Regions from separate parts of the Paenibacillus sp. ClWae2A genome, predicted to be linked through region 2. Evidence: predicted binding sites of a transcription regulator. Region 2 holds the regulator's gene; the other holds the start of a gene.
The links. The regulator LexA, encoded in region 2, represses DNA repair genes until DNA is damaged. The targets are predictions, from matches to a motif close to CGAACATATGTTCG.

Region 1 (5,374 bases), 320 kb from region 2:
CACAATATTGACACATTTTTTTATGAGGAGTATAGTAAGTTTTGCGCACAAATTAGTATATCGATATACTTGATTTAATCCATATAATTATAAGTATAATTCATCCAAATTAATTTTATTTTGTACATCGATATACCTCGGTTTATGCATCAAGGTATATTTCCTAATATAGGAGTACAGAATTGTATCATTAGGGGGCAAAGAAATGTAATTATTATATATCGAGTTGTTGAACTTGTATTTTGGCAAAGGGGACAACACATGAAATATCCGCACCTAAAAATGGGATTGGGGATTTACCTAAGTTATTTACTATTGGGAATGGTCAGTATCATGCTCGCTTCCAATATGAATTTTTTATCCGAGCGACTACATGTTGCCCCAACAGACATCAGCTTGCTTATCTCTGTTGTTGGGATTGGCCACTTAGTAACAATAAATATTGCAGGTAAGTTATCCGATCGTTATGGCAGAAAACCTTTGATCATTGCAGCTGCGTTGCTATACGCTGTTTTTCTTGTTGGAACACCATTAACAACTCACTTTCAGATTGCGCTCTTATTCGCTTTTTTAGCCGGAATAAGTAATTCGCTTCTGGATTCCGGTTCTTACCCGGCCTTGAATGAAAGTTATCAAGAAGCAGCAGGCACTGCAATTGTGTTAATAAAAGCATTTATGTCAGTAGGAGCTATCATTCTACCGGCTTTAATAACATTTTTAATGTCTAAAGAACTATTTTTTGGTTATGCATTTTTCATTCCTGCCATTCTGTTTGTTTTTTTAGGTATGTATTTTGTGACCATTCGCTTTCCTGAAATGACTGCCCAAAACTCCGACAAGGAGAAAAACGAGAAGCTTTCCAGTGATCAGAAGACTGACTTGTATAGTTGGAAAGAAGGTTCTGCTCTGGTCATTATCGGTTTTTTTTCTGTATCGTTGTCAACAGTCATTCAGACATGGCTGCCCACTTATGGTAACCAAGTCTTACAGCTAAATGAGAAAAAGGCAGTAGAGTTACTTAGTTTTTACAGCATGGGTGGATTAATCTGTATCTTGGTGCTTGCTTTCTTATTGAAAAAGTTCATTAAACCTATTACGGCAATGGTCGTTACACCTGGAATAGCAACCGTCGTTTTAATTGTACTGCTGGCGTTCCGTAATCCAGTCATTGCTCCGTTTATTGCATTTTTTCTTGGGTTGTTCACCTCAGGAATGTATCAATTAGCTATGACGGTGATGATTGATTTATTTCCAGCTAAAAAAGGGGTAAGCGTATCTTATGTAAGTGCTTCTGCTAGCGTAGCTTTTATGGTTATTCCTTTTATCACAAGTTTACTCGTTAAACATATAGGAATATCTGCTGTGTTTTATTTTGACTTATGTATTGCTGTGATGAGTACATGTCTAGCGCTTTATTTATCAAAGCAAATAAGATCAATATCAAAATAATGTTTCACTCAATATTTGCTTGTAATATACACGGAGGGGAAGCAAATGAAGAATCCATATATTAAAACGTCCCTTGGCATGTACTTGAATTACTTTATGCTTGGGATGATCAATATCATTATAGCTTCAAATATGAGTGCCCTATCAGATAACTACAATCAACCTGTTGAAAAGATTAGTTTGCTTGTTTCTGCAATCGGTATTGGTAAGCTAATAGCCCTATTCTTTGCCGGCCGGTTGTCCGACAAAATCGGTCGTAAACCAATCATCATTACAGGAAGTTTTCTGTATTTACTGTTCCTTGTTGGTATTCCTTTAATGTCAAGTTATCCTGTAGCCTTTGTATTGGCCATCACTGCCGGAATAGCAAATTCATTACTGGATTCAGGAACATACCCAGCATTGATTGAATCATTTCCTAAGAAATCCAGTTCGGCTACGGTTTTGGTCAAAGCGATCATGTCCATCGGAGCCACGTTACTGCCATTCATTCTCGCGTATCTAGTTGCCAACGATATCTCTTGGGGCTGGTCATTTTATGCTTTGGGAATCTTGTTCCTGATCAGTGGAATTTACTTGATCTTTATGCCGTTCCCAGCGTTTAAGTCCAACTCAAAAGATGAAGCAGATAGTGCAACCTACAAAAATCATTTCAAGGAAGAACCGAAGTTTTGGGGAGAAGGATTGGCAATCATCCTCATCGGTTTTACTTCCACAGCATTGTTTGTGGTTTGGCAAACATGGCTTCCAGAGCTTGGGTCAAAATATATTGGACTAAGTGAGAATGTCTCGATAAAACTGTTAAGTTACTTTAGCATTGGGGCATTGGTTTCGGTACTTTTGCTTGCAGCTGTATTAGACAAGTTCATAAAACCAATTACTGTGATGATCTTATATCCAACGATAGCCTTCCTATCCATGCTGAGCTTGTTCTTTATTCAATCATATACAATTGTTATTATCATGACGTTTATCTTGGGATTGTCCACTTCCGGTACCTTCCAATTGGCTATCACTATAATGACAAGATTCTTCGTCAAAAACAAAGGAACGACAACATCTTATGTGAATATAGCAGGAAGTGCTGCTTTTATATTGGTTCCCTTCATATCGAGCTTCTTGGTGGGACAGATCGGTATTTCCATGACACTTGTTTTTGATATGGTCATTGCATGTTTGAGTGTATTGCTTGCAGTTTTTGTACTTATCCGAGGAAAAAAAGTGTTTCAATAAAAATTCAACTCATAAGGAGTCTTTCAAATGAATAACGATAAAAATCTTGCCAAAATTGACGCAAAAACAACTTTAGTTGGATTACTTGCAACACCAATCGGACATAGCGTTTCCCCACAAATGCACAATGTCGGTTATACGATCAGTGGGTTGAACTATGCATACTTGGCTTTTGAGGTTGGGCCAGAGAAGTTGAAAGAAACAGTTGAAGGTATGAAAGCAATGGGCGTTGCAGGATTCAATGTGTCCATGCCAAACAAAATCGATGTTATTCAGTATTTGGACGAGCTGGATGATACCGCTAAATTCTCAAGAGCCAGTAATACCGTCGTCAATAAAAATGGCAAGTTGGTCGGATATAATACGGACGGATTAGGTTACGTAAAAAATCTTGAAGAACATGCAGTCGAGCTAAACGGAAAAAAAGTAACTTTAGTCGGTTCTGGAGGTGCTGCAACACCGATCGCTATTCAGTTGGTTCAATCAGGCATTAAAGAGATTAGTATCTTCGCCAGAAATGACAAATTCTTCTCCAAGGCAGAAGAAAATGCAGCATATATTAACAATGAGATGAAACACTTCGGCGTGAAGGCTAACGTTTTCCCTTTGGAAGATAAAGAAGCATTTCGTAAAGAAATCGCAGAAAGTGCTATCTTAGCGAACGCTACAAGCTTGGGCATGAAACCATTAGATGAATTGAGTATTGTTGACGATGTAGAAGATGTGTTACGCAAAGATTTGGTAGTAACCGATGTTGTATACAATCCTCGCAAAACAAAACTGTTAAAACAGGCCGAAGCTGCTGGTGCCAAAGCGATTAACGGTCTCGGTATGGTGTTATGGCAAGGCGCACTTGCTTACAAACTATTCACAGGAGAAGATATGCCAATTGCAGAGGTGAAAGAGAGCGTATTTGGTACAGAAATATGAATGGATAATAGGGTAAGTTGATATTAGAGTTATTACAGTTGAATACCAAAAACTGCTCTTATTAAAGCCGCTATGTTTAGCGGCTTTTTTCTTTTTCCGGTATAAGTTCGTTTCCCGAGCCAACGACACACTGGTTACAGTGAATTTGCAACTCAGTCTATTTAAACGCTCGGAGCCTTATTCATAAGCTTGAGATGGTATCACTTGGTCGTATGCCTACTATAAATATTTACCTCTTGCATAAAGAACATGTGTTCCGTTTATAATATATACAAACATATGTTCTCAAAAAAAGTACAGGGGTGATTTCAGTGTGGACTAAGCAGCGAACTATTATGCTCATTGATATGCAGAGCTTTTATGCTTCAGTCGAAAAGGCGAAAATGCCTCAATACAAAAATAGACCACTCGCTGTCGCAGGTGATCCAGCAAGACGTTCTGGAATTATTCTTGCCGCTTGTCCATTAGCCAAAGCTAAGGGGGTGTCTACCGCGGAACCACTCTGGCAGTCCCTTCAGAAATGCCCTGAACTGATCATTGTGAGACCCCACATGCAAGAATACATCGAAGTATCGACTCAAATCATGTCCATTATTGAAGAGTTCACCGATCTCGTTGAACCGTACAGTATAGACGAGTTATTCGCTGATTTTACAGGGTCTATGCATCTATTTGGTAATAATCCAATCGATTTAGCCAAGCAAATTCAAGACAAAATCTATAATGAAACAGGCGTTTACGCGAGAGCTGGCATTGGTGAAAACAAAATCATCAGTAAATTGTGCTGCGATATGATTGCTAAAAAAGCTGAGGGTGGCATTTTCCACTTAAAGAAAGAGGAGTTACACCTCCACATTGGAGATAAGCCCGTCCGCGATATGTGGGGGATTGGCTCAAGAATGCAAAAACATCTATGGAAGATGGGCATCCGAACCATTAGAGACCTGGCGAATACGCCTCTTTCCAAATTAAGAAGTAAGTGGGGGGTTAATGGAGAAGTCATCTGGCGAGTTGCTAATGGACTCGACAATTCACCGGTAACCGTCAACACACACAGTACACAAAAGGATATCGGAAACGGAATGACCCTGCCAAGAGATTTCACAGAGGCTTGGGAGATTGAAGTGGTGATCCTCGATATCTGCACAGAAGTATGCAGAAGAGCTCGCAAAAAGGGGCTGATGGGGAGTGTTGTTTCCGTGAGTGTAGCTGGAGCCGATTTTGACCACCCATCTGGCTTTCACAGACAGGTTAAACTGTCTGATCCCACAAACATAACTGTTGATATATGCAAGATAGCCAAACGCATATTCCATCAACACTGGGATGGGCAACCTGTACGCCGTGTAGGCGTATCCCTTTCTCAATTATCCAATGCGGATACATATCAACTATCGTTTTTTGATGATCAAGAGCAGAAACGGGCCATTGATCAGGTGATGGACGACATTAAGGATCGATTTGGCGACATTGCTATCCTACGAGCGAGCTCCATTACGGCTGCTGGCCAAGCGATCGATCGAGCATCTAAAATTGGGGGGCATTACAAATGAGCAAAAAACTGGAGGCCAATGGATTATGGGAATCGAGCCGCATGATGCTTCCACAACATAAAGAACGAATTATACAGCATCGAACTCAAATTCATTATCAAACGAAACCACTGATACATGAAGATGAGTGGGAGATTATTACTCAGAATATAGATATGTCGCTCAATTATACATTGCAAGCCACCTTTGAAATATTTACTGAGTCAGGC
Region 2 (5,374 bases):
TAAAAAATCTAAATCCGTTGACTCCATTTGATATTGGCAACATATAGCGAAAAAAATCGATTGCAGTAGCCATAAAAGTTATCATTTTTTGCTCTTTGGTCCACAGGATGCTGGTCATTACTTCTCTCACTCCTACCCAAACGTAAAGCCCTTTTTGATTTATGAAAGGAGAGTTTTTTGAGTGGTAAAATCTCTCCATCTGAAGAATTGTATCAATTCATGTAAGCGCAAAATCATTGTCATTTATCTGAAAAAGAAACTGAAAATAGAATTCTTTCTACAGTACATTAAACTGTCGAAAGCAAAAGATTTAAATCAAGCTTCCTTAGAAATTTGATAGCTAAGAAATAGGCGGGAGTATTTGCTTTCACACTTTCAAAATTCCAATCATGTTTCAAATTACATGAAAATCAATGTTTCAATTGTATGTTGAAAGTTTCATATAGAAGAGGTATACTTTAATTAAATTTTTAGCAATTTAATTTTAGATAATTAATTGGAGATGTTAATATGGATCAGGCAAAACAACTGGTGACAGAACAACGTACATTTTTTTATACAGGACAAACTAAAAATATCGATTATCGGATTAATGCGCTTCAACAGCTTAGAAAAGGAATTGAAAAGTATCAGCAGCGGATTCAAGACGCACTTCGGGCGGATCTAAACAAATCCGAGGCAGAAGCTTACAGTTCAGAGATTCGCATTGTTTTAGGTGAACTGGATTTTGCATTAGAACACCTGCAGGAATGGGCTGCACCAAAACAAGTTCCAACTAATTCGGCTATGCCGGATGGGGTGAGCACCATTTACCCTGAACCATACGGTGTGGCTCTTATTATTGCACCTTGGAACTATCCTTTCCAACTGGCCTTTGGTCCACTGATTGGAGCAATTGCAGCTGGTAACTGTGCAGTTATCAAGCCTTCTGAATTAACACCAGCGGTATCTCGTCTGACATATGATCTGATTCAGGAGATCTTCCCTCAAGAGTATATCGCAGTTATGGAAGGAGAAGTCGAAGCTAGCACAGCATTGTTGAAAGAGAAGTTTGATTATATTTTTTTCACAGGAAGCACGGGTGTTGGTCGCATCGTTATGAAGGCAGCTGCGGAGCATTTGACTCCTGTAACCCTGGAGCTAGGGGGCAAGAGTCCTGCTATTGTGCACAGTGATGCAGATCTGAAGCTGGTGGCCCAGCGTATTGTTCGTGGTAAGTTCCTGAATGCGGGGCAAACATGCGTTGCTCCGGATTACTTGCTTGTGCATGAACAAGTTCATGATGAACTGATCGATATGATTGGCGCAGAGATCAAAGATAAATTTGGGGATGATGTGTTACAGAACGCTGATTTCCCGCATATTGTTAATGCGCGTAACTTTGATCGGTTGTCGAAATTCCTCACAGATGGCAAAACGCTAATAGGTGGACGTTCTGTACGTGAGCAGTTGCTGATTGAGCCGACGGTAATTGGAGATGTGAACTGGGAGTCATCTGTCATGCAAGAAGAGATCTTTGGTCCCATTCTTCCTGTATTTACGTACAGTGACCTGAACCCCATGCTAGATGAGATTGTTCGCCGGCCAAAACCATTGGCGCTATATCTCTTCACACAGGATGAGCAACTGCAGGAACAGGTTCTGAATCAAGTATCCTTCGGTGGGGGATGTATTAATGACACACTTTCTCATATGACTTCACACTATCTCCCGTTTGGTGGTGTAGGAGAGAGCGGCATGGGCTCATATCACGGACAACAGAGCTTTGATGTGTTCTCGCATCACAAGAGTGTTCTGAAACGCAGTGAATAATTAGCAGTTAAAACAATATAAAAATACAAAAGAGGTTGTCTTGTTCATCAGGACAACCTCTTTTGTATTTCATTGCATCTAGTTTTGTTACTCAAGTTAAATATTAATGAATATCTCGGAAAAGGCCAATGACTTTACCCAGAATACTAACGTGTTTCAAACGTAAAGGTTCGAAGGTCGCATTCTCCGGTTGAAGGCGAATATGATCTTTCTCTTTATAGAACGTTTTCACTGTAGCTTCATCGTCTTCAGTCATTGCAACAACGATATCACCGTTATCAGCAGTTTGCTGTTGACGGACAATAACGTAATCCCCATTAACGATTCCAGCTTCCACCATACTATCTCCCACTACCGAAAGCATAAACACTTTTTGTTCGCCTACATAATGTGTAGGAAGGGGGAAGTAGTCTTCAATGTTCTCGGTTGCAGTGATTGGAACCCCGGCTGTAACCTTACCAACGACAGGAATACGTGCAACGCTATGAGCAAATTGATGAGAATGCTCAGATTCTTCCTGGCTCAAAAGCTCAATGGCTCTTGGCTTGGTAGGATCGCGCCGGATCAAACCTTTTTTCTCCAAACGATCCAAATGTCCATGTACTGTTGAGCTGGAAGCCAGTCCAACAGCTTCCCCAATTTCCCGTACGGAAGGAGGATACCCCTTCAACCGGACTTCATTTCGTATAAACTCCAGAATAGCCTGCTGCCTGCTGGATATCTTCGACATACCGTATCAACCCCATTTTAGTAACGTTTGGGAAAATTATAACATAGAACCTCCGTTCGTACAAACATAAGTTCTAAATAAAATAGCATTAAATCAGTGTTTTTTAACTTATAGAACAGAATTTGTCCAAAAGTCAGAGCATAATACTGCAAATGCCTTTGCAAAAGGATTTCAAATAAGATATTTCCCCTTCAAAAAAGAAGCGAACAATTGTTCTGAAAATCTATTGAACAAAACAAGTGTTCGTGTTATATTGATTTCAACAGATAGGAACAAACGTTTGGAGGCGGGTATTTAATGAGATATTCTACTTATCAAAGCATTTATGAACCGATGAATTCGGAACTGGTGAAGTCTAACATAGGGAATTACAAGAAGGTTTTAGAACGTTTCAAGATTTCTTCATGGATGTTAAAGGTAGCCATTACCTCTTTGATTATATTTATTGGATGCAGCACTGTTATAACTGTATTTGCTGGCAATGAGAATGATGTTTTGCCTGGAGGAAAGATAGCTGTTTCACAAGGGGAAACATTATGGAGTATTTCTTTGGAACATAAACCGACGAATATGGATACACGTATTTATATAGAAGCAATTAAGAAAGTGAATCAACTTTATACGACTTCCATCCAAGTGGGTCAAGTACTAGTTCTACCGCAATTTGCAGAATAAAATGCACATCAATGAGTGTTAACGCGTGTCAGCTTGACAAGCTGCCTTTATCATGGCAAAGTTAATATGACTTTGTATTTTTGGAGGGGACAAGCTTGGATATAGATAGTCTGGTAGCACGTATTAACGAATTGGCTCGTAAGCAAAAGTCCACTGGATTGTCGGAGGAAGAACTTGCTGAACGTGCCGAGCTAAGAGAGATTTATTTGAGTAATATTCGCAGTAATTTCAGACAACAATTAGATACCATTGAGATTGTTGATGATGAGAATGACAAAGGCCACCAAGGCAAACTCAAACACTAACGAAACCTAATGATATCATTATGATATTTAGGTTTCTTCCTGTTATTTTGAGTGTGCAATTTATAGGGGGAAATGTTGGTTTACAGTTATGTAAGCCGATACAAAGACACATAAGGGGGATTCTCATGTCGCGTTCGTTCGAGAGAACGGTTAAGAAAAATTCCAAGCAGTTAAATCAGCAACGCAAAAAAAGTGGTCAACCAATCACAGGTACACCAGGTGAAGAAGTCTTTAAGGGACGCAGCCTTTTGTTCCCTATATTTTTGATCGGTCTCGCCTTTTTGTATCTGTTTATGAGCACGTTCCTTGTGCAAGCTCCGATGACAACTTGGGACTGGGTGACGATGCTGCTTTACGTATTTTTGGCAGTCATCTTCATGCTTCGCCGACCATACATCAAGATTAGCAGTAATCGGATTATAACGACGAAGGGTAATCGTGAACGTTCAATCGGGGTTGACGATATTGTCAAATTCAGAATTGAACCAGGTACAGTTGTTATCGAACATAACAGTCGCGGGAAAAGATGGGTGTTTACCAAGTTATTGAACCGTTACGATACAGATGCGATTGCAGAACGTTTGCTGAAGTTTGCAAAAGCACACCAGATCACCGTGGAAACCGTCGAAAAGTAATTATTGCATAAAGGGGTAGATGATCGGAATGGCGTTAAAAGCGATTTTGTTCGACCTAGATGATACTTTATTGTGGGATGAGCGTAGTGTGCGAGAAGCTTTTCATGAGACTTGTCTAATCGCAGCGAAAGAGACTGGGGTTAAACCAGAAGAACTTGAAGAAGCTGTTCGTAATGAGGCACGTGGACTGTATGAATCATATGAAACCTTTCCTTTTACCAAAATGATTGGAATCAATCCGTTTGAAGGCCTTTGGGCAAACTTTACTGGTGGGGATCAACCTGAGTTCCGTCAGTTGGAACAGCTTGCTCCAGTTTACCGTAAAGAATCCTGGCGTCGTGGCTTGTTGAAGTTGGGTATAGATCGGGAAGATCTTGCTGAACAACTTGCTGCGCAGTTTGGAGTAGAACGGAGATCCAGACCTCATGTATACGAAGAAACGATGGATACCTTGCGTCAGTTACAAGGAAAGTACAAACTGTTGCTGTTAACGAACGGTTGTCCAGCTTTGCAACAAGAGAAGTTGGATGGTGTACCTGAATTGACTCCTTTCTTTGATGAGATTATTATCTCGGGTAACTTCGGAAAAGGAAAACCAGATCCGTCGATATTTGAACATGCTTTGAGTAAACTGGGTGTTAAACCCGAAGAGAGCATGATGGTTGGGGACAAGTTAACGACTGATATTCGTGGTGCTTTATCATCTGGCATCCAATCCGTCTGGATTAACCGTGAGCATAAGACCAACAATGAAACGTATGCGCCAGACCATGAAATAACGCATTTATCGGAATTAGATCAGCTTATTGCTAAGTTCTGAGCAGATCAGCCATAACATCTTTCCTCAGTACCCTGAAACATTGGAAACTTCAATGAACGATGATGTCGTTCTTGAAGTTTCCAATGTTTTTTTATTTGATCTTGTTGACTAAATTACCTTGTTAAATGAGATCTCCATTTTTTGCTAAAAGTTATTGAAATTAGGGGGAAGCTGGATTGGAAAATAAATAAAATACTAGTATGACTAGTATTTAGATTGTCCTAAAGCAATTTCTTTTTGACTTACTTCATTGAATGAAGCAGGGAGTTATTGCTTATTATTTTTGGTTTATTGTAAGCGCTTAATATTTTGAAATAGCTTCATTCGATTTGGAAATCACACCACTTAGTAAGTGCTAATTAATGATGTGAAGCACCTTGGATTGTGTGATTCTACA

Region 1: the regulator LexA is predicted to act here: its motif matches at 3,885-3,898, upstream of QVE09_RS03070 (DNA polymerase IV).

What each region holds. Positions count from the first base shown of each region.
Region 1 is NZ_JAULSQ010000001.1:764,314-769,687, forward strand. Features, by position in the region: gene QVE09_RS03055 (MFS transporter) at 262-1,449, shown strand; gene QVE09_RS03060 (MFS transporter) at 1,495-2,682, shown strand; gene aroE (shikimate dehydrogenase) at 2,710-3,612, shown strand; gene QVE09_RS03070 (DNA polymerase IV) at 3,948-5,165, shown strand; gene QVE09_RS03075 (YolD-like family protein) at 5,162-5,374, shown strand, end outside.
Region 2 is NZ_JAULSQ010000001.1:1,088,124-1,093,497, reverse strand. Features, by position in the region: gene QVE09_RS04540 (aldehyde dehydrogenase) at 511-1,812, shown strand; gene lexA (transcriptional repressor LexA) at 1,916-2,542, opposite strand; gene QVE09_RS04530 (LysM peptidoglycan-binding domain-containing protein) at 2,840-3,217, shown strand; gene QVE09_RS04525 (DUF896 domain-containing protein) at 3,313-3,522, shown strand; gene QVE09_RS04520 (hypothetical protein) at 3,648-4,157, shown strand; gene QVE09_RS04515 (HAD family hydrolase) at 4,186-4,977, shown strand.